4 regions of the Inquilinus sp. YAF38 genome follow, and region 1 is predicted to be linked to each of the others. Evidence: predicted binding sites of a transcription regulator. Region 1 holds the regulator's gene; each other region holds the start of a gene.

The links. Region 1 encodes LexA, which represses DNA repair genes until DNA is damaged. Its sites were predicted from a motif close to ATGTTCTANTTTGGTTC; they were not measured.
Region 2: a site for LexA is predicted at 1,753-1,769, ahead of uvrA (excinuclease ABC subunit UvrA). Genes of this name have one in related genera too.
Region 3: a site for LexA is predicted at 2,805-2,821, ahead of dinB (DNA polymerase IV). Genes of this name have one in related genera too.
Region 4: a site for LexA is predicted at 2,511-2,527, ahead of recA (recombinase RecA). Genes of this name have one in related genera too.

The regions. Positions count from the first base shown of each region.
Region 1 covers NZ_JBFRCU010000035.1:35,477-40,121, reverse strand. Annotated here, with positions in the region: gene trpC (indole-3-glycerol phosphate synthase TrpC) at 1-464, shown strand, start outside; gene moaC (cyclic pyranopterin monophosphate synthase MoaC) at 607-1,089, shown strand; gene AB4Z01_RS17375 (molybdopterin molybdotransferase MoeA) at 1,086-2,285, shown strand; gene lexA (transcriptional repressor LexA) at 2,416-3,144, shown strand; gene AB4Z01_RS17365 (LacI family DNA-binding transcriptional regulator) at 3,181-4,248, shown strand; gene AB4Z01_RS17360 (TetR/AcrR family transcriptional regulator) at 4,313-4,645, opposite strand, start outside.
Region 2 covers NZ_JBFRCU010000091.1:146-4,609, forward strand. Annotated here, with positions in the region: partial or broken gene AB4Z01_RS29375 (DUF6444 domain-containing protein) at 1-42, opposite strand, end outside; gene ssb (single-stranded DNA-binding protein) at 118-678, opposite strand; gene AB4Z01_RS29385 (hypothetical protein) at 765-1,124, opposite strand; gene AB4Z01_RS29390 (EndoU domain-containing protein) at 1,134-1,670, opposite strand; gene uvrA (excinuclease ABC subunit UvrA) at 1,928-4,464, shown strand, end outside.
Region 3 covers NZ_JBFRCU010000059.1:10,734-15,378, reverse strand. Annotated here, with positions in the region: gene AB4Z01_RS23390 (ABC transporter substrate-binding protein) at 1-61, opposite strand, end outside; gene AB4Z01_RS23385 (ABC transporter ATP-binding protein) at 75-1,106, opposite strand; gene AB4Z01_RS23380 (GntR family transcriptional regulator) at 1,348-2,073, shown strand; gene AB4Z01_RS23375 (hypothetical protein) at 2,089-2,697, opposite strand; gene dinB (DNA polymerase IV) at 2,847-4,106, shown strand; gene AB4Z01_RS23365 (hypothetical protein) at 4,110-4,442, opposite strand.
Region 4 covers NZ_JBFRCU010000046.1:1,091-5,735, reverse strand. Annotated here, with positions in the region: gene dksA (RNA polymerase-binding protein DksA) at 138-557, shown strand; gene AB4Z01_RS20365 (hypothetical protein) at 728-1,483, shown strand; gene AB4Z01_RS20360 (AraC family transcriptional regulator) at 1,543-2,409, opposite strand; gene recA (recombinase RecA) at 2,578-3,654, shown strand; gene gltX (glutamate--tRNA ligase) at 3,750-4,645, shown strand, end outside.

The sequences.
Region 1 (4,645 bases):
CGGTGCTGCGCAAGGACTTCATGGTCGACCCCTACCAGATCCTCGAGGCCCGGGCGCTGGGCGCCGACTGCATCCTGCTGATCATGGCGGCACTGGACGATGCCACCGCGCGAGAACTGGAACAGGCCGCGATCGACAACGGCATGGACGTGCTGGTCGAGGTGCATGATGCGGCCGAGCTGGACCGGGCCTTGAAGCTGCGGTCGCCGCTGCTCGGCATCAACAACCGCAACCTCAAGACCCTGCAAGTCGACCTCGCCACCACCGAGGCGCTGGCGGCGCAGGTGCCGGGCGACCGGCTGCTGGTCTCGGAGAGCGGCCTGTCCGCCCCGGCCGACCTGGCCCGGATGGCCCGGACCGGGGCCACCACCTTCCTGATCGGCGAGAGCCTGATGCGGCACGACGACGTCGCCGCCGCCACCCGGGCGCTGCTGACCCGAGAGGAGAGGTCGAGCGCTGCATGATCGGATCGACACCCTCTCCTACAGATCGCAGCAGCACAAAAGAGTCCCCCCTCCCCCTACCCCCCTCCCGCAAGGGGAGGGGGGACAAGGGTAAGTTGCCGCTCGGCTGGGCTTTGGCCGAACTTTTCCAGAGGGAAGCAGCATGACCGGCGAGCTGACCCATTTCGATGCCGCCGGCCAGGCGCGCATGGTCGACGTCTCCGACAAGGAGGCGACGGTGCGGGTGGCGCGGGCCGGCTGCCGGGTCGAGATGAAGCCGGAGACGCTGGCGCTGATCGCCGCCGGCGGCCACGCCAAGGGCGACGTGCTGGGCATCGCCCGCATCGCCGGCATCATGGCGGCCAAGCGCACATCCGACCTGATCCCGCTGTGCCATCCGCTGCCGCTGTCCAGCGTCGAGCTGGCGCTGCGCTGCGACGCCGAGCACAGCCGGGTCGAGATCGAGGCCACGGTCAAAGTCACGCATCGCACGGGAGTGGAGATGGAAGCGCTGACCGCCGCCTCGGTCGCCGCCCTGACCGTCTACGACATGTGCAAGGCGGTCGACCGCGGGATGGTCGTGACCGACCTCCGGCTGCTGCACAAATCCGGCGGGCGATCAGGCACTTACGAGGCCGCACCATGATCCCGGTCGCCGAGGCTCGCGCCCGCATCCTCTCGGCCTTCGCGGCCCTGCCGGCCGAGACCGTGCCCCTGCCCGCCGGGCTGGGCCGGATCCTGGCCGAGCCGGTGGCGGCGCGGCTGACCCAGCCGCCGCTCGACGTCTCCGCCATGGACGGCTGGGCGGTGCGGGCGGCCGATGTCGCGACCGTCCCGGCGACGCTGCGCCGGATCGGCGAGGTTCCGGCCGGCGGCCGCTTCGAAGGCACGGTCGGCCCGGGACAATGCGTCCGCATCTTCACCGGCGCGCCGCTGCCGGACGGCGCCGACGCCGTGGTGCTGCAGGAGGACACCGACGCCGATAGCGACCGGGTCACTGTGCGCGAGGGCGTCGCCGCCGGCCGCCATGTGCGCAAGGCCGGGCTGGATTTCCGCGCCAGCGACGTGCTGCTGCAGCCCGGCCGGCGCCTGACCGCGCGCGACATCGGCATTGCCGCCTCGGCCAACCATCCCTGGCTGCGCGTGCGGCGCCGGCCGCGCGTGGCGGTGCTGGCGACCGGCGACGAGATCGTGCTGCCGGGCGAGGCGCTGGGCCCGAGCCAGATTGTCAGCTCCAACAGCCATGCGCTGGCCGCCCTGATCCGCAGCTGCGGTGGCGAGCCGGTCGATCTCGGCATCGCCCGCGACAACGCCGAATCCCTGGCGACGCTGGCCGCCGGCGCCCATGGCGCCGACCTGGTCGTCACCACCGGCGGCGCCTCGGTCGGCGAGCACGACCTGATCCGCTCGGTGCTGGGCGAACGCGGCCTGGCGCTGGATTTCTGGAAGATCGCGATGCGGCCGGGCAAGCCGCTGATCTTCGGCCGGCTCGGCGACACGCCGCTGCTCGGCCTGCCCGGCAACCCGGTCTCGACCATGGTCTGCGGCTGGCTGTTCCTGCGCCCGGCGGTCTGGGCCCTGCAGGGGGCCGAGACGTCCGAAAATCGCGTTACTGCAGTGCTGGGCCGCGACCTGCCGGCCAATGACCGGCGCGAGGATTACCTGCGAGCCCGGATCGAGCGGACGGATTCCGGTTATGTCGCCACTCCGTTCCCGGCCCAGGACAGCTCGATGCTGTCCCTGCTGGCTGCGGCCGACGGGCTGGTGATCCGATCGCCCCATGCGCCGGCCGCGGCGCGCGGCGAGTCGGTCGAGGCCGTGCTGTTCGGCGACGGGATCTGACCCGGCGATCGTTACAAGGAAGTAAAGAACCAGGGGTGCCACAGTTAGGCGCTTGTGTTTTTGTTTTGTTCCTCCTAATGTTCTCTCCAGGGATTCGGCCGCGCCGCGGCCCCTGCCAACGGAGGATGCCTTGCTGACGCGAAAGCAACAGGAGTTGTTGTTGTTCGTTCACCGCCGTCTGGAGGCGGACGGCGTCAGTCCATCCTTCGACGAGATGAAGGATGCGCTGGCCCTGAAGTCGAAATCGGGCATCCATCGACTGATCACCGGGCTTGAGGAGCGTGGTTTTATTCGGCGGCTGCCGCATCGGGCCCGGGCGCTGGAGGTGCTTAAGCTGCCGGATTGCCTGAAGTCGGACGCGCCGGCCGGGTCGCCAGCCGAGGATGACAACGTTGTCCCCTTCCGGCCTGTGCGCTCCGACACCGCCCTGACCGGCCGCAAGCTGGAGCGGGCCGATCTCAGCAACCCGGAACTCGGCGTCCGTCTGCCGCTCTACGGCCGGATCGCCGCCGGCATGCCGATCGAGGCGCTGCGCGACCATTCCAACTACGCCGAAGTCCCGGCCTCGCTGCTCGGCCCTGGCGAGCACTACGCCCTGGAGGTCGCCGGCGACAGCATGGTCGAGGCCGGAATCCTGGACGGCGACACCGTGATCATCAAGCGCTGCGACGCGGCCGATCCCGGCGTCATTGTCGTCGCCCTGGTCGACGACAACGAGGTGACGCTGAAGCGGCTGCGCAAGAAGGGCGCGTCGATCGGGCTGGAGGCCGCCAATCCGGCCTATGAGACCCGCTACCTGCCCACCGACCGCGTCCGCATCCAGGGCCGCCTGATCGGGCTGCTGCGGACCTATTCTTAAGGCTCCAGCGCCCCTTCTCGGGCGGATCGTGACCGCGTGAGGCGCTCCAGCAGCAGCCGGCATCGGGCCGGCGGCGCCGAGCGGGTGACGGCGCAGCAGGTCGCGGAGGCGGCCGGCGTATCGATCTCGGCCGTCTCCCGCACCTTCACCAAGGATGCCAGCGTCTCGCCCCGGATGCGGGCCCGCGTCCTGGCGGCGGCGGAGGCGCTGGGCTACCGCCCCAACCAACTGGCGCGCAGCCTGATGACCGGTAGGACCGAGCTGGTCGGGCTGGTCTCGAGCCATTTCGCCAACCCCGCCTTCATGGATGTGTTCGACCTGTTCACGCGGGAGTTGCAGCGCCGCGGGCTGCGGCCGCTGATCGCCAACCTGTCGGAGGATGGCGGCGCCGATGCCGCCCTCGACATGATGCTGCAATACAGCGTCGACGCGGTGCTGATCGCCACCTCCGCGCCACCCGAGGGCTTCGCCGAATCCTGCGCCCGCGCCGGGCTACCGGTGGTGCATGTGTTCGGCCGGGCGGGGTCGCAGGTGGTGCCGGTGGTGACGGTCGACAATGTCGCCGGCGGCCGCCTGGTTGCCGAAGCCATGCTGGCGCGCGGCCTGCGGCAGCTGGCCTTCCTGGGCGGGGCCGGGATCGATTCGTCGTCGATCGACCGTGCCGCGGGTTTTTCGAGCGGGCTGGAAGCGGCGGGGCTGCAGCCGATGGCCGTGGAGTTCACCGGCAACTATTCGCATGAGCATGGCCGCCGCGGCATGCACGATTTGCTCGACCGGCACCGGCCGCAGGCGGTGTTCTGCGGCGACGACATCCTTGCGCTCGGCGCCCTCGACGCCTGCCGCGAGCGCGGCCTCGCCGTGCCGCAGGAGATCGGCATCGTCGGCTTCGACGACATGCCCCTCGCCGCCTGGTCCGGCTACCGCCTGACCACGGTCCGCCAGCCCATGGCCGAGATGGTGCGCCACGCCATCGACCAGATCGCCGCCCGCCTGGCCGATCCCCACCACCCGATCGAGGGCCGGCTGTTCGACATCGCGCTGGTGGAACGGGATACGCTCCCTCCGCCCCATCCCGTCATCCCCGCGGAAGCGGGGATCTCGTAGCGCCCTACCGGAAAGAGATTCCCGCTTTCGCGGGAATGACGATGAAAGGGGGGAAGTGGCCGCCTCAGGCTGTGTTGCGCCTCAATCCTTCCAAGCAGCGCTTCAACTGGCGGGCGCAGGCCTCCAGGGGCCCGGCGTCCTGCTGTGCCTTGGCCTGGGCCATCGCCCCGGAATAGGCGGCGACGATGAAGGCGGCGAGGTCGTCGGCATCGGCCTCGGCCAGCCGGCCGGCTGCCTGGTCGGCGCGCAGCCGTGCCGCGAGCGCCGCCCGCCAGGCCTCGAACACCGCCTGCATCGCCGTGCGGAACTCCGGATCGGCCAGGGACAGTTCCAGCACCAGGTTGTTCAGCGGGCAGCCGGAGACGGCGCCGCGCCGCCGCAGCCCGGCGGCAATCCG
Region 2 (4,464 bases), on a different contig from region 1:
CAGAAGACCTTCCTCGGACAACGATGGGGGTGGCGGCGTCATCCTTCCTTGACTCACAAACCTCCCAGATCGGTCAAGAGGTCAAGGTCCTCCTGGGCAGTTACCCCTTCGGAAGGATCAGAACGGGATCTCGTCGTCGAGATCGTCCGCCATCGGGCCGCGGCCGCCGCCACCGCCAGAAGAGCCGCCGCCACCGGAGCCGCCGCCCGACGAACCGCCTCCGGAGGACCGGCCGCCGCCATAGCCGCCACCACCACCGCCGTAGCCGCCGCCTGCGCCGCCCTCGTCCTCGAAGCCGCCGCCGCCACCACCGCCGCCACCGCCCTCACGGCCGTCGAGCATGGTCAGCTCGCCGCGGAACGGACGCAGCACCACCTCGGTGATGGTGCGCTCGGCGCCGCTCTGGTCGTTGAATTTCCGGGTCTCGAGCTGGCCTTCGATATAGACCTTCGAGCCCTTCTTCAGGAACCGCTCGACCACCCCGACCAGCGCGTCGTTGAACACCGCGACGCGGTGCCATTCGGTGCGCTCCTTGCGCTCGCCGGTGGTGCGGTCCTTCCAGTTCTCCGACGTCGCGATCGAGAAATTCGCTACGCGCCCGCCATTCTGGAAAGCCCGGATCTCCGGATCGCGGCCAAGATTGCCGATGAGAATGACCTTGTTGACGCTGCCAGCCATGATCCAGACCTCACTCCATACGTGTTAGCGGCGGACCCTAGACGGATGGTCCACTGATTCCAATCACGTTTGAGCCCCCGCCAGACTCATTCCTTCTGCCGCGACCGAGCCGCGCGACCGGGCTTGCGCAGCATCGCCAGCCAGGCGCCGACCGCCGCCGCCAGATCCCGGGTCGGCAGCACCAGCGCCGGCACCTTCGCGTCGTGGATGTTGCGCAGCACCGACTGGGCGCCGCGGATCTCCAGCGCATAGAGGTTGCCGGTGATCGGCTCTCCCCCCTCCCCGGCCTCGTTCAGGCGCTCGGCCACCCTGGCCGTCCAGGCGGCATCGCCGCGCAGGTCGGTCTCGAGGAAATCGGCCAGGATCGGCGCCGCGGTGCCGGGCACGATGCGGGGACGCCCCTCGGCGTCGCGGGTGACCTCGATCAGGCTCTGCTTGCCCTTCATCCCGGCCTCTCAGTTCGGGAACGCGGTGTTGACCGCATCCTGGCCACGACGCTGGATCGTGCCGATCCGGATCTCGAAGGGCCGGCCGCGGTCGTCGCGACAATAACCGTCCCCCTGGCTCTCACCATCCGGCGCCGAGGGACCCAGCACGCCCCAGGCCGGATGCGCGCCGGTCTGGTTGCGCCAGGCGTAGAGCACCGAGCGCAGGATCGCCTCGGCCGGGCAGTCGTCCGGATAGAAGGTCGACCGCTTCTGCCGGCCGTTGCCGAAGATCACGGTGGCGTCATAGACCTCGTTGCCGCGATGGGCGGTTTCCTCCACCCGGTCGACCGCGCCGGTCGGCAGCCCGGCGGCACGGGAGTGGAATCCCTTGGGGTCGCCATTGCGCCCGATCTCGCCGCAGAAGATGTGGCTGAGATTGATCTGTGGATCGCTGCGGCTCCACAGCCGCTTGCCGGGATCACTGCAGTCGGGAGTCGCGGCCATCGAGTTGCCGGCCCACGACAGCAGCAGCAGAAGTGCAATCAAGCCGACCAGACGGATCATGGAATCTCGCACCGAAGGCCTCGGGGCTTCGCCCCTGGAAGGCTTTGGACGGACATCCTATCTTGCTTTCCGCTTGACCGCAACGTTCCCGATATGTTCGAGTCCCGACATCGGACTCGCTCTGGGCCGGAGCTCGGCGCGGGCCCTGCAGTGATCAGACAGCCGGGCCGGAGTCGCTTTCGGGCTTCAGCCGCCCCATATTGCACGTCGGCGTGCCCGGAGCCGGGGACGCCTTTCCCGCAAGAGTAGTCCTGGCGATGCACAAGTTCATCAGCGTCCGCGGCGCGCGCGAGCACAATCTCAAGAATGTCGACGTCGATCTGCCGCGCGACCAGCTGATCGTGATCACCGGCCTCAGCGGCTCGGGCAAGTCCTCTCTCGCCTTCGACACCATCTATGCCGAGGGCCAGCGCCGCTATGTCGAGAGCCTGTCGGCCTATGCCCGCCAGTTCCTCGAGCTGATGCAGAAGCCGGATGTCGATTCGATCGAGGGCCTGTCACCGGCGATCTCGATCGAGCAGAAGACGACGAGCCGCAATCCGCGATCGACCGTCGGCACGGTGACCGAGATCTACGACTACATGCGGCTGCTGTTCGCCCGCATCGGCGTGCCCTATTCGCCGGCCACCGGCCTGCCGATCGAGAGCCAGACGGTCAGCCAGATGGTCGACCGGGTGATGGCGATGGGCGACGGCACCCGCCTGTACCTGCTGGCCCCGATCGTGCGCGGCCGCAAGGGCGAATACCGCAAGGAGCTGCAGGAGCTGCGGGCCCGCGGCTTCCAGCGCGTCAAGGTCGACGGCACCCTGTACGAAATCGAGGACGTGCCGGCGCTGAACAAGAAGCTGAAGCACGACATCGAGGTGGTGGTCGACCGGCTGGTGGTGCGCGACGACCTAGGCAACCGCCTGGCCGATTCGATCGAGACTGCGCTGGGCCTGGCCGAGGGGCTGGCCATCGCCGAGAACGCCGACAGCGGCGACCGCACGCTGTTCTCGTCGAAATTCGCCTGCCCGGTCTCCGGCTTCACCATCCCGGAGATCGAGCCGCGGCTGTTCTCCTTCAACAGCCCGCACGGCGCCTGCCCGGCCTGCGACGGGCTGGGCGCCAAGCTGGTGTTCGACCCGGAGCTGGTGGTGCCGGACGAGAGCCGGACCCTGGCCAAGGGCGCGGTGGCGCCGTGGGAGGGGTCGTCCTCGAAATACTACCACCAGACGCTGGAGGCGATCGCCAGCCATTACGGCGTCAGCACCACCACGCCCTGGCGCGACCTGCCGGAGCAGGTGCGCAACGCGGTGCTGTACGGCTCCGGGAAGGACTCGATCGTCTTCCGCTACGATGACGGGCTGCGCACCTACAAGACCGAGAAGCCGTTCGAAGGGCTGATCCCGAACATGGAGCGCCGGTTCCGCGAGACCGACAGCGCCTGGACCCGGGAAGAGCTGGGCAAGTACCAGGGCACCCGGCCCTGTGAGACCTGCGGCGGCGCTCGCCTCAAGCCCGAGGCGCTGGCGGTGAAGATCGACGGGCTGCATGTCAGCCAGGTGGCGGAGAAGTCGATCGCCGAGGCCGGACAGTGGTTCGCGGCGCTGAACGCCACGCTATCGGCCAAGGACCAGGAGATTGCCTACCGCATCCTGAAGGAGATCAACGAGCGGCTGACCTTCCTCAGCGCTGTCGGCCTCACCTATCTCACCCTCGCGCGCGGCTCCGGCTCGCTGTCGGGCGGCGAGAGCCAGCGCATCCGCCTGGCCTCGCAGATCGGTTCCGGCCTGACCGGCGTGCTCTACGTCCTCGACGAGCCGTCGATCGGGCTGCACCAGCGCGACAATGAGCGGTTGCTGGGCACGCTGAAGCGGCTGCGCGACCTCGGCAACACCGTGCTGGTGGTCGAGCATGACGAGGACGCGATTCGGAGCGCCGACTACCTGGTCGACATGGGCCCGGGCGCCGGCGTGCATGGCGGCGTGGTGGTGGCGCATGGCACGCCCGAGGAGGTGCTGAAGGCGCCCGACAGCATCACCGCGCAGTACCTGACCGGTGCCAAGCGGATCGAGGTACCGACCAGCCGCCGCCCCGGCCACAAGGGCCAGGTGCTGAAGGTAGTCGGCGCCCGCGGCAACAACCTCAAGAACGTCACCATGGAGGTGCCGCTGGGCACCTTCACCTGCGTCACCGGCGTGTCCGGCGGCGGCAAGTCGACCCTGGTGATCGAAACCCTGTACAAGTCGCTGGCCCGGCAGCTGATGGGCGCGCATGAGCATCCGGGGCCGCATGACACAATCGAGGGCATCCAGTTCCTCGACAAGATCATCGACATCGACCAGTCGCCGATCGGCCGCACCCCGCGGTCGAACCCGGCGACCTATACCGGCGCCTTCACCCCGATCCGCGACTGGTTTGCCGGGCTGCCCGAGGCCAAGGCCCGCGGCTACGGCCCCGGCCGCTTCTCGTTCAACGTCAAGGGCGGCCGCTGCGAGGCCTGCCAGGGCGACGGCGTCATCAAGATCGAGATGCACTTCCTGCCCGACGTCTATGTCCAGTGCGACGTCTGCAAGGGCCATCGCTACAACCGCGAGACCCTGGAGGTGCTGTACCGCGACAAGTCGATCGCCGAGGTGCTGGACATGACGGTCGAGGAAGGGGCGGAGTTCTTCCGCGCCGTGCCCTCGATCCGCGACAAGATGGAGACGCTGCACCGCGTCGGCCTGGACTACGTCAAGATCGGCCAGGCGGCCACCACGCTGTCAGGCGGCGAGGCGCAGCGGGTGAAGCTGGCCAAGGAGCTGTCGCG
Region 3 (4,645 bases), on a different contig from region 1:
CGGTGGTCTTCAGCAGGGTGCGGCGGGAGAAGCCGCGCTTGGTGTCTTTGGGTTCCGCCATGGTGTGAGCCTCCTTAGGGTTGGGGGCGATGGTCGCCGCGCCCCGCGGCATCGGTGTGGAGAGGGTGGATGTCCTGGTCGGCCCAGGCGACGGCGACGCGGTCGCCCGGCGCCACCGGGTCGGCGAAGAAGGCGGCCTCGGGCAGCCAGGCCAGCATGTCCGGCGCCAGCTCGCAGGCGAAGGCGACGTGGACGGTGGCGCCCTGGTATTCGACCCCCTGCACCACCGCCTCGACTTGCCCGGGCGGCACGCCGGCGCCGTTGACCTTGCTCAGCCGCAGCCGGTCGGCGCGCAACGTCGCCAGGCGGCCGCCGAGGGTCACGACATTGTGGCCGCCGATGAAGCGGGCGACGAATTCGGTGGCCGGCCGGGTGAACAGATCCCGCGGCGGGCCGGCCTGCTCGATCCGCCCGCCCTTCATCACCACCGCCAGGTCGGCCAGCGCCATCGCCTCCTCCTGGCTGTGGGTGACGTGGATGAAGCTGATGCCGAGCTCCAGCTGCAGCCGCTTCAGCTCGGCCCGCATCTTGATGCGGAGGAAGGGGTCGAGGGCCGAGAGCGGTTCGTCCAGCAGCAGGATCTGCGGCTGGGTGATCAAGGCCCGCGCCAGGGCCACGCGCTGCTGCTGCCCCCCCGACAGCTGCGCCGGCAAGCGCTCGCCATAGGCCTCCATCGCCACCAGGGCCAGCAGCTCCGCCGCCTTGGCCCGGCGCTCGGCCTTCGCCACGCCGCGCATCTTCAGGCTGAAGGCGACGTTGTCGGCGACCGAGAGATGCGGGAACAGGGCGTAGGACTGGAACATCATGGCCGTGCCGCGCTTGGCCGGCGGCCGGTCGGTGACGTTGGCGACGCCGAGGATGATGTCGCCGTCCGACGCCGCCTCATGCCCCGCGACCATGCGCAGGGTCGAGGTCTTGCCGCAGCCGGAGGGGCCCAGCAGGCAGCAATAGGTGCCGGCCGGGATCCTCAGGTCGATGCCGTCCACGGCGACGGTGCCGCCGTAGCGCTTGGTCACCTTCACCAGTTCGAGATCTGCGCCGCGCATGCCGCTCTCCCTTTCGGAAAGACGGAGGAGCAAGCGCCGTGCCAAGCGCCTGATGCCGCGACTCCCGCCGCGTGGAGGCGCATCACGGATCGGCAGCCGCCTACGCTTTGGGCACTCGCATACAGCCAGCCCGAAGATTGTGCACAATCCAGACTGGACAAGAATACAATCTTGAGCCCTGCCGATCCGCATGGGATGGTGAGCCGGACGAGTCGCGGCCGCGCCGCGCCGGAGCGGAAGCATGGACACGATCGAGACCGTCGGCACGCTGGCCGGAACCCGCGACATCCCCGACCGCGGCGCGCGGTCGGCGGCAATCTACCGCTCGATCCTGGATGCGATCGTCGAGCACCGGCTGCCGCCACGCACCAAGCTGTCGGAAGACGAGATCGGCACCGCCTTCGGCGTCAGCCGGACCATCGTCCGCTCCGCCCTGCAGGCGCTGGCGCATCAGCATATGGTGGTGATCGAGAAGAACCGCGGCGCCTTCGTCGCGGCACCCACGGTGGAGGAGGCGCGCGAGGTGTTCGAGGCGCGGCGCACGCTGGAGGCGGCGATCGCCCGCCGCGCCGCCGAGCGGACCGTGCCGTCCGACATCGAGCGGCTGCAGCGGCACCTGGCCGAGGAGGCGGAGGCGCTGCGCCGGGCCGATCGGCCGCGTGCCATACAGCTGTCCGGCCTGTTCCACCTCGGCATCGCCGAGATCGCCCGGCAGCGTGTGATGGAGCGGTTCCTGCGCGAGCTGGTGTCGCGCGCCTCGCTGGTCATCGCCCTGTACGGCCGCAGCGGCGCCTCGGCCTGCGGCAACACCGAGCATGAAGCGATCCTGCACGCCCTGGCGCGGCGCGACGCCGACCGCGCCGGTGCCGCCATGCTGGCCCATCTGACCCATATCGAGCAGGACCTCGACCTGGCCCCGGCCGAAGCCGGGCCGGTCGACCTGGCCACGGTGCTCAGGCCGCGCTGAGGAGAGGCGACCGCCTCACTCCAGCGAGATCATCGCGGCGCGCCGGCTGGTGACCTGATCCCGCGCCTTCGCCTCGGCGGCTGCTTTGGCGCGCCGGTGCTCCCGGTGCATTTCGAGCAGGTCGGCGATCCAGCCGCCCGGGCGGAAGGCCTCCACCGCCATCGGATGCCAGTCGTCGTAGGCGGCGCCCGCCCGATTCACCATCGACACGCCGAACACCGTCTCGCCGGCTGACGACAGATGGGCCTCGCCATGGTTGTCGCCGCGCGGGTCGGGATGCAGCGACCGCTCCTTGAAGGTGATGCCGTAGCGCCGGCCCCGATAGGCGAAGTCGACGGCGAAGTCCTTCATGTGGTCGGCGACCATGGCGAGCTCGGTGAAGTCCGGCGGGACCGGCTTGCCGTGGCATGACCAGGCGGCGAAGCGGCGGACGTCCCAGACCAGCGCACACAGCGCCTCGCCGATGCCACTGCTTTCCATGAAATGCTGTGCTTCGGCGACCTTGGCCCGGTCGGCCGCGGTGCAGGCGAGACAGGTCTCGCGCTCCTCCCGCTCGAGCTCACCGGCTTTCTGCCGGAACTCGTCGACCAGGGACCGCCACTTCTCCAGATGAGCGTTTCCCATCGCAGCCCTCCTCCTTGGCTACATCCCGAGGATGGTGCGCCATTTCCACAGGAATGCAAGGGGTTGGGTGCTGATCGTGATGCCGGCGGCTTGACATTTCGATCGGATTGTTCTCTATATGTTCCTGACAGCCGCCGCGGAGTCGACAGGTGACGGTTGGGACCGAAACGACAGCCACCATCCTCCATGCGGATCTGGACGCCTTCTACGCGTCGGTCGAGCAGCTGCTGGACCCGGCGCTGCGCGGCAGGCCGATCGCGGTCGGCGGCGGGGTGGTGCTGGCCGCCTCCTACGAGGCCAAGGCTTTCGGCGTGCGCGGCGGCATGCCGGGACGCCGGGCGCGCGAGCTGTGCCCGGGCCTGATCTTCGTCGCCGGTCATTTCCGGGAATATCAGCGGCTGGGCGACGCCGCCATCAAGGTGCTGGGCGACTTCACGCCGCTGGTCGAGCGGATCTCGATCGACGAGGCCTTCGCCGATGTCGCCGGCTGCACCCATCTGTTCGGCCCGCCGGACGAGATCGCGCGGATGATCCGGCGGCGGGTGCGGGCGGAGCTGGGCCTGCCGATCTCGATCGGCGTGGCCCGCACCAAGCACCTGGCCAAGATCGCCTCGCAGGTGGCCAAGCCGGACGGGCTGGTGGTCGTTGATCCCGAGGTCGAGCTGGCGTTCCTGCACGATTTGCCGGTCGAGCTGATGTGGGGCGTCGGCCCAGTGACGCGGGCACGGCTGGCGGAAAGCGGCGTGCACACCATCGGCCAGCTGGCGGAAATGCCGGGATGGTCGCTGGAGCGGCTGCTGGGCCGCGCCGCCGGGGAGAAGCTGTCGGCGCTGGCCTGGAACCGCGATCCGCGGGCGATCGAGACACGGCGGCGGTCGCATTCGGCCGGGGCGCAATCCGCGCTTGGCCGGAAACCAGCCGAGGAGCGGGTGTTCGTGCCGGCGCTGCGCCATCTGGCGGACCGGGTCGCCACCCGGCTGCGGGCCAAGTCGCGGCCCGGCCGGACGGTGACGGTCCGCGTCCGCTTCGCCGATCTGCGCTCGGTCACGCGCGCCGTGACGCTCGACGCGCCGGTCTCGGCGACCACGATCCTGGCCGAGATCGCCGAGGAGCTGGTGCGCGGCATCCTGGCGCAGCATCCAGAGGAGAAAAGCATCTCGCTGCTGGCGATCTCGGTGTCGCATCTCGGGGACCGGCCGCAGTTGCAACTGGAGCTGCCGCTCGGGCTCGCCGATGAGCGGCGCCGGCCCGGCTCCCGGACAGGCATGGCGCGCGGGCAGGCCGACCGGGCGATCGACGCGATCCGCGCACGGTTCGGTTGGCAGGCGGTCGGATATGGCTCGGTCGCGCTGGGGCCGTCCCGATCCGTCCCCGACGCGTTCCGCGAGCTCGCCGAAAAGGACCTCTGACCGCTACGGCGACGCGAGCCGGCTCGCCTCGGCGGCGAGCGGGTGGTTGGCGTAGGTCCGGGCGAAGTCGCGCCAGGCCTCGGCCGTGCCGGTGCGGCGGGCGGTGTCGAAGGCGGCATAGATCGCGGCGTCCGGGTCGTTGGCCAGCGGCCGCTCGTCCGGCGCGGGCCGCTGCTGCAGCCGGCGCCACGCCTCATCCGCCAGCGCCGTCCCCGGATGCCGCGCGATGAATCGGATCAGCGCCGCATTCGAGCCGTCGGCGACCGCCCCGCGAAACTCCTGGGCGAGCACCGCCGCGTCGTCCGGCGGCCGCGCCATGCCGGCCTGCGCCACCATCCTCTCCTCCTCCCGAAGCTCCGGGGCGCCGCCGTCCCGGGGAACGAAGGCTCCCTGCGCCCAGCACGGCAACGCCGCAGACAGCACGGACAATGCGAGACAAGCGGAGGGCCAGATCTGGACATTCATCGGTCACGGCTCCTTCCCGGGCACGCAGAGATGCCTGGCACCGCGCAAGGCCGGCAGGGCGACAACGACCTTTT
Region 4 (4,645 bases), on a different contig from region 1:
AAGTCCAATAAAATCAGCGGGTTATAAAACACGATCCGCGCATCGTTTCGATTGTTTCCGTTCCGGCGTCTCCCTATACTCCGCGCCGCCCAGGCTCGGACGAAGGCCGGCACGTCAGACAGTGAGTGGTTGTTGCGATGACAGCGATGCTTCTGCCCCCGGATTATCGGCCGTCGGATGATGAAGACTTCATGAATCCGATGATGCTGGAGTATTTCCGGCGCAAGCTTCTGAAGTGGCGGGCCGACCTTCTCGCCGAATCCAACGCGACCCTGAGCAGCCTGCAGGATGGCGGCATCCAGGAGCCGGATCTGACCGATCGGGCCTCCGCGGAGACCGACCGTTCGCTCGAGCTCAGGATCCGCGACCGCGAGCGCAAGCTCCTGTCCAAGATCGACTCCGCGATGCGGCGGATCGAGGACGGCTCCTACGGCTTCTGCGAGGAGACGGGCGAGCCGATCGGCGTCAAGCGGCTGGAGGCGCGGCCGACCGTGACCCTCAGCCTCGAGGCGCAGGAGCGCCACGAGCGGCTGGAACGCACCCACCGCGACGATTGACCGATCCCTACGGCGCCGAAAGGCGCCGTTGTCGTCTGCGGTCTCGGCCGAAAGGCGTGTCCTCGCCGCCGCGTGATTCCATCTTTGATGGAAGGCGCCGTTCTCGTCTCCGCCTCGCTGCGTGTCCGTGTTAGGGTGGCGGCGAGGGGCTTTCAGATCGAGGGTATTCGATGCTTCGTGGCGCAGCGCTTTTCGCCGCCGTTCTCGCCGTCTCGGGCTGCGGGATCGATCCGGTGACGCCGAAGGAGACTCGCGTCGACTATGCGGGTTTCATCAACAGTGCGGACCAGGCCGCCATCTACGCCAACGCGCAATGCGCCCAGATCAACCGCCTGGCCGTGTTCAAGGTCGAGGACGTGGTCGAGGGCCGCAAGGGGGCGACCTTCCAGTGCCTGCCGGTGCCGAACTGCTATCCGGCCGAAGCGGCGGCGCCGGGCCAGCCGGTCGCGCTGACGCCGGTCGTGGCTCCTGCTTTCGTGCCGGCGGCCTCGTCCGTGCCGGCGGCCTCGTCCGTGCCGGCCGCCTCGGCCGCGCCGGGGCAGCCCTACACCGTGCCGCCCGCCGCGGCGGCGCGATTCCAGGGGCCGGTCGTGGCCATGGCTCCGGTGTCCTCGGCGCGCGACCGCCGCGCCGCCCGCCACGCGAAGGGATCGTCGGTCGCGGACCAGTCGGATGACACCTACATCCCCTTCGCCGCCGTCCCGGTGGCGGCCGGCGAGCAGCCGCAGCGCGTGCCGTCCTACGAGGTGGTCAACGTGCCGACCGGCCCGAACCCGGTCTCGGCGGAGGCCCCGGGCCCGTATCCCGAAGGCTCCTACGCCACCGCCGCGGAGCCGAGCTGGCGTCGGGCGGTGACCTGCAAGCCCAACGCCACGCTGCCGCTGGCGGTGGACCGGCTGCCGACCGGCGACGTCTACCCGTTCTGAGGTTCGATTGCATGAGTGCGGAAGGCCGGATCATCGTCTGATCCGGCCTTCTGGCGTTGTCAGCCGCGGCCGTCCGGAATCGCCCGGACCGGCAGGTGGATGTCGGTGACCAGCTCCGCGGCCGGCGTGCTGCGCGGATCGTTCAGATACTCCTCGAAGATCGGCGCCTCCGCCGGATCGGCGCCGCTGGTCGGCAGCCAGGTCCGGTACAGCCAGGCATAGGACCGCTCCAGCTCGGCATAGGGGCCGGTGTGGCGCAGCACCGCGTGCGGCCCGCCGGCGACGGTGCGAAGGACGACCTCACCCTCGCCCGTCACACCTTCCGGGACCTCCAGGCAGGCGTCGGACCGGAGCACGGCGGGCGGCGTCGCCGCCGGGTCGTCGTAATAGATGCCCAGGCTGCGGGCGCCCGGGCGCAGCAGCTGGCGGGCGCGGGCCCAGGACATCAGGATGTCGAAGCTGCGGCCGACCTCCATATAGGGGCCGGTGTGGCGGATGGCGGCGACGCGAATCGGCGCCAGGGTGCGGTAGGTCACGTCGGGCATGGCTGTCTCTCCTTCAGGTGAGTCGAAGGGGAACGACCGGCGCGTGCCGCGATAGGCCCCCGGCGGGCGGCCGTAGCGGCCGGCGAAGGCGCGGCTGAAGGCGGCGGTGCTGCCGTACCCCGCCCGTCGGGCGATGCGGGCCACCGCCGTCTCGCTCTCCAGCAGGGTGCCGGCGGCGCGGTGCAGGCGCAGCCGGCGCACCGTATCCGCCACCGTCTCGCCCAGCAGGTACCGGTAGGCCCGGTGGAAGTGGTAGGGCGAGAAGCAGGCCACCTCCGCCAGCCGGTCCAGGTCGACCGGGTCGTCGAGATGGGCGGCGATGTGGTCGATCACCCGCTGGATGCGGGCGAGGTGGCGGTCGAGGGTGGCGTCCTTCGGCATCGGTTCGTTCTCCCGGGCTCTTGTTAGCCCGAAGCGGATTGATCCTGCTTGCGAAGCCGCGGCCGCGAAAGGCGCCTCTCGCTCCGGCTCTTGCTTGGTGCGAACAAAACGTGTACAAGAGCTGCATTGACGCGGCGTATGGCGCCATGCAACTGGAAGGGACTGGTGATGTCGACCCCGACTCTCCGCGTTGTGGAAAGAGCCCCGATGGACAAGACCAAGGCGCTGGAAGCCGCCCTGACCCAGATCGAACGCGCCTTCGGCAAGGGGTCGGTGATGAAGCTCGGGGCGCGGCCCCAGGTCGATGCGGAGGTGATCTCGACCGGGTCGCTGGGCCTCGACATCGCGCTCGGCATCGGCGGCCTGCCGAAGGGCCGGATCATCGAGATCTACGGGCCGGAAAGCTCGGGCAAGACCACGCTGGCGCTGCATGCCGTGGCCGAGGCGCAGAAGGCCGGCGGCACCTGCGCCTATATCGACGCCGAGCATGCGCTGGACCCGACCTATGCCCGCAAGCTGGGGGTCAACATCGACGAGCTGCTGATCTCGCAGCCCGATGCCGGCGAACAGGCGCTGGAGATCACCGACACGCTGGTCCGCTCCGGCGCGATCGACGTGATCGTCATCGATTCGGTGGCGGCGCTGGTGCCGCGGGCCGAGCTCGAGGGCGAGATGGGCGACAGCCAGCCCGGCCTGCAGGCCCGGCTGATGAGCCAGGCGATGCGCAAGCTCACCGGCTCGATCTCGAAGTCCAACTCCCTGGTCATCTTCATCAACCAGATCCGGCTGAAGATCGGCGTAATGTTCGGCAATCCGGAGACGACGACGGGCGGCAACGCGCTGAAGTTCTACTCCTCGATCCGGCTCGATATCCGCCGCATCGGCGCGATCAAGGACCGCGAGACCGTCACCGGCAACCAGACCCGGGTGAAGGTGGTGAAGAACAAGATGGCGCCGCCGTTCCGCGCCGTCGAATTCGACATCATGTATGGCGAAGGCATCTCGAAGACCGGCGAGCTGCTGGACCTTGGCGTCCAGGCCGGGGTGGTGGAGAAGTCGGGTGCCTGGTTCTCCTATGACGGCCAGCGCATCGGCCAGGGCCGCGAGAACGCCAAGGTCTTCCTGCGCGACAACCCGGAGATGGCGAAGTCGGTCGAGGCCAAGATCCGGGGCAATGCCGGGCTGGTCTCCGACCGCATGATGACCTCCGGCGGGTCGGAGGATGGCGGCAGCGGCGAGGAGTGATCGCCGCCGACGCCTGATCCCTGCAGTCCGCGATGGAAAGGCCCGGGGTTCCGGGCCTTTTCCGTTCCCGGCCGGATCGTGCTATCTCCCCGCCCATGACCGACCTGCCGACCTCCGCCCCGATCGTCACCCGCTTCGCCCCGAGCCCGACCGGCCTGCTGCATGTCGGCAACGTCCGCACCGCCCTGGTCTGCTGGCTCGCCGCCCGCGCCACGGGCGGGCACTTCCTGCTGCGGCTCGACGACACCGACACCGAGCGGGGCAGCGCCGAATTCGCCGCGGCGATCGAGCAGGATCTGCGCTGGCTCGGCCTCGGCTGGGACGGCTTCGCCCGCCAGTCCGACCGCACCGACCGATACCGGGCGGCGCAGGACCGGCTGAAGGCGGCCGGCCGGCTCTATCCCTGCTACGAATCGGCGGAGGAGCTGGAGCTCAAGCGCAAGAGCCTGCTGGCCCGCGGCCTGCCGCCGCTCTACGACCGCGCCGCGCTGGCCCTGACCGATGCCGACCGGGCTCGGCTCGAGGCGGAAGGGCACCGCCCGCATTGGCGTTTCAGGATGGCCGACGCGCCGGTCGAATGGGACGACAAGGTCCGCGGCCGGGTCCATTTCAACGGCCGCGACATCTCCGACCCGGTGCTGGTGCGCGAGGACGGGCGGGCGCTCTATCACATCGGGTCGGTGGTCGACGACATCGACATGGGCGTCACCCTGGTGGTGCGCGGCGAGGACCATGTCGCCAACACCGCCATGCACATCCAGCTGGCCGAGGCGCTGGGCGCCGCGCCGCCGGCCTATGCCCATCTCTCGCTGATCGCCGACGCCGAGGGCCACGGCCTGTCCAAGCGCCTGGGCAGCCTGTCGCTGCGCAGCTTAAGGGAACAGGGGATCGAGCCGCTGGCGGTGACCAGCCTGCTGGCCAAGCTCGGTACCTCCGACCCGATCGAGCCGCGGCTCTCGCTCGACGACCTCGTCGCCGAGTTCGACTTCGC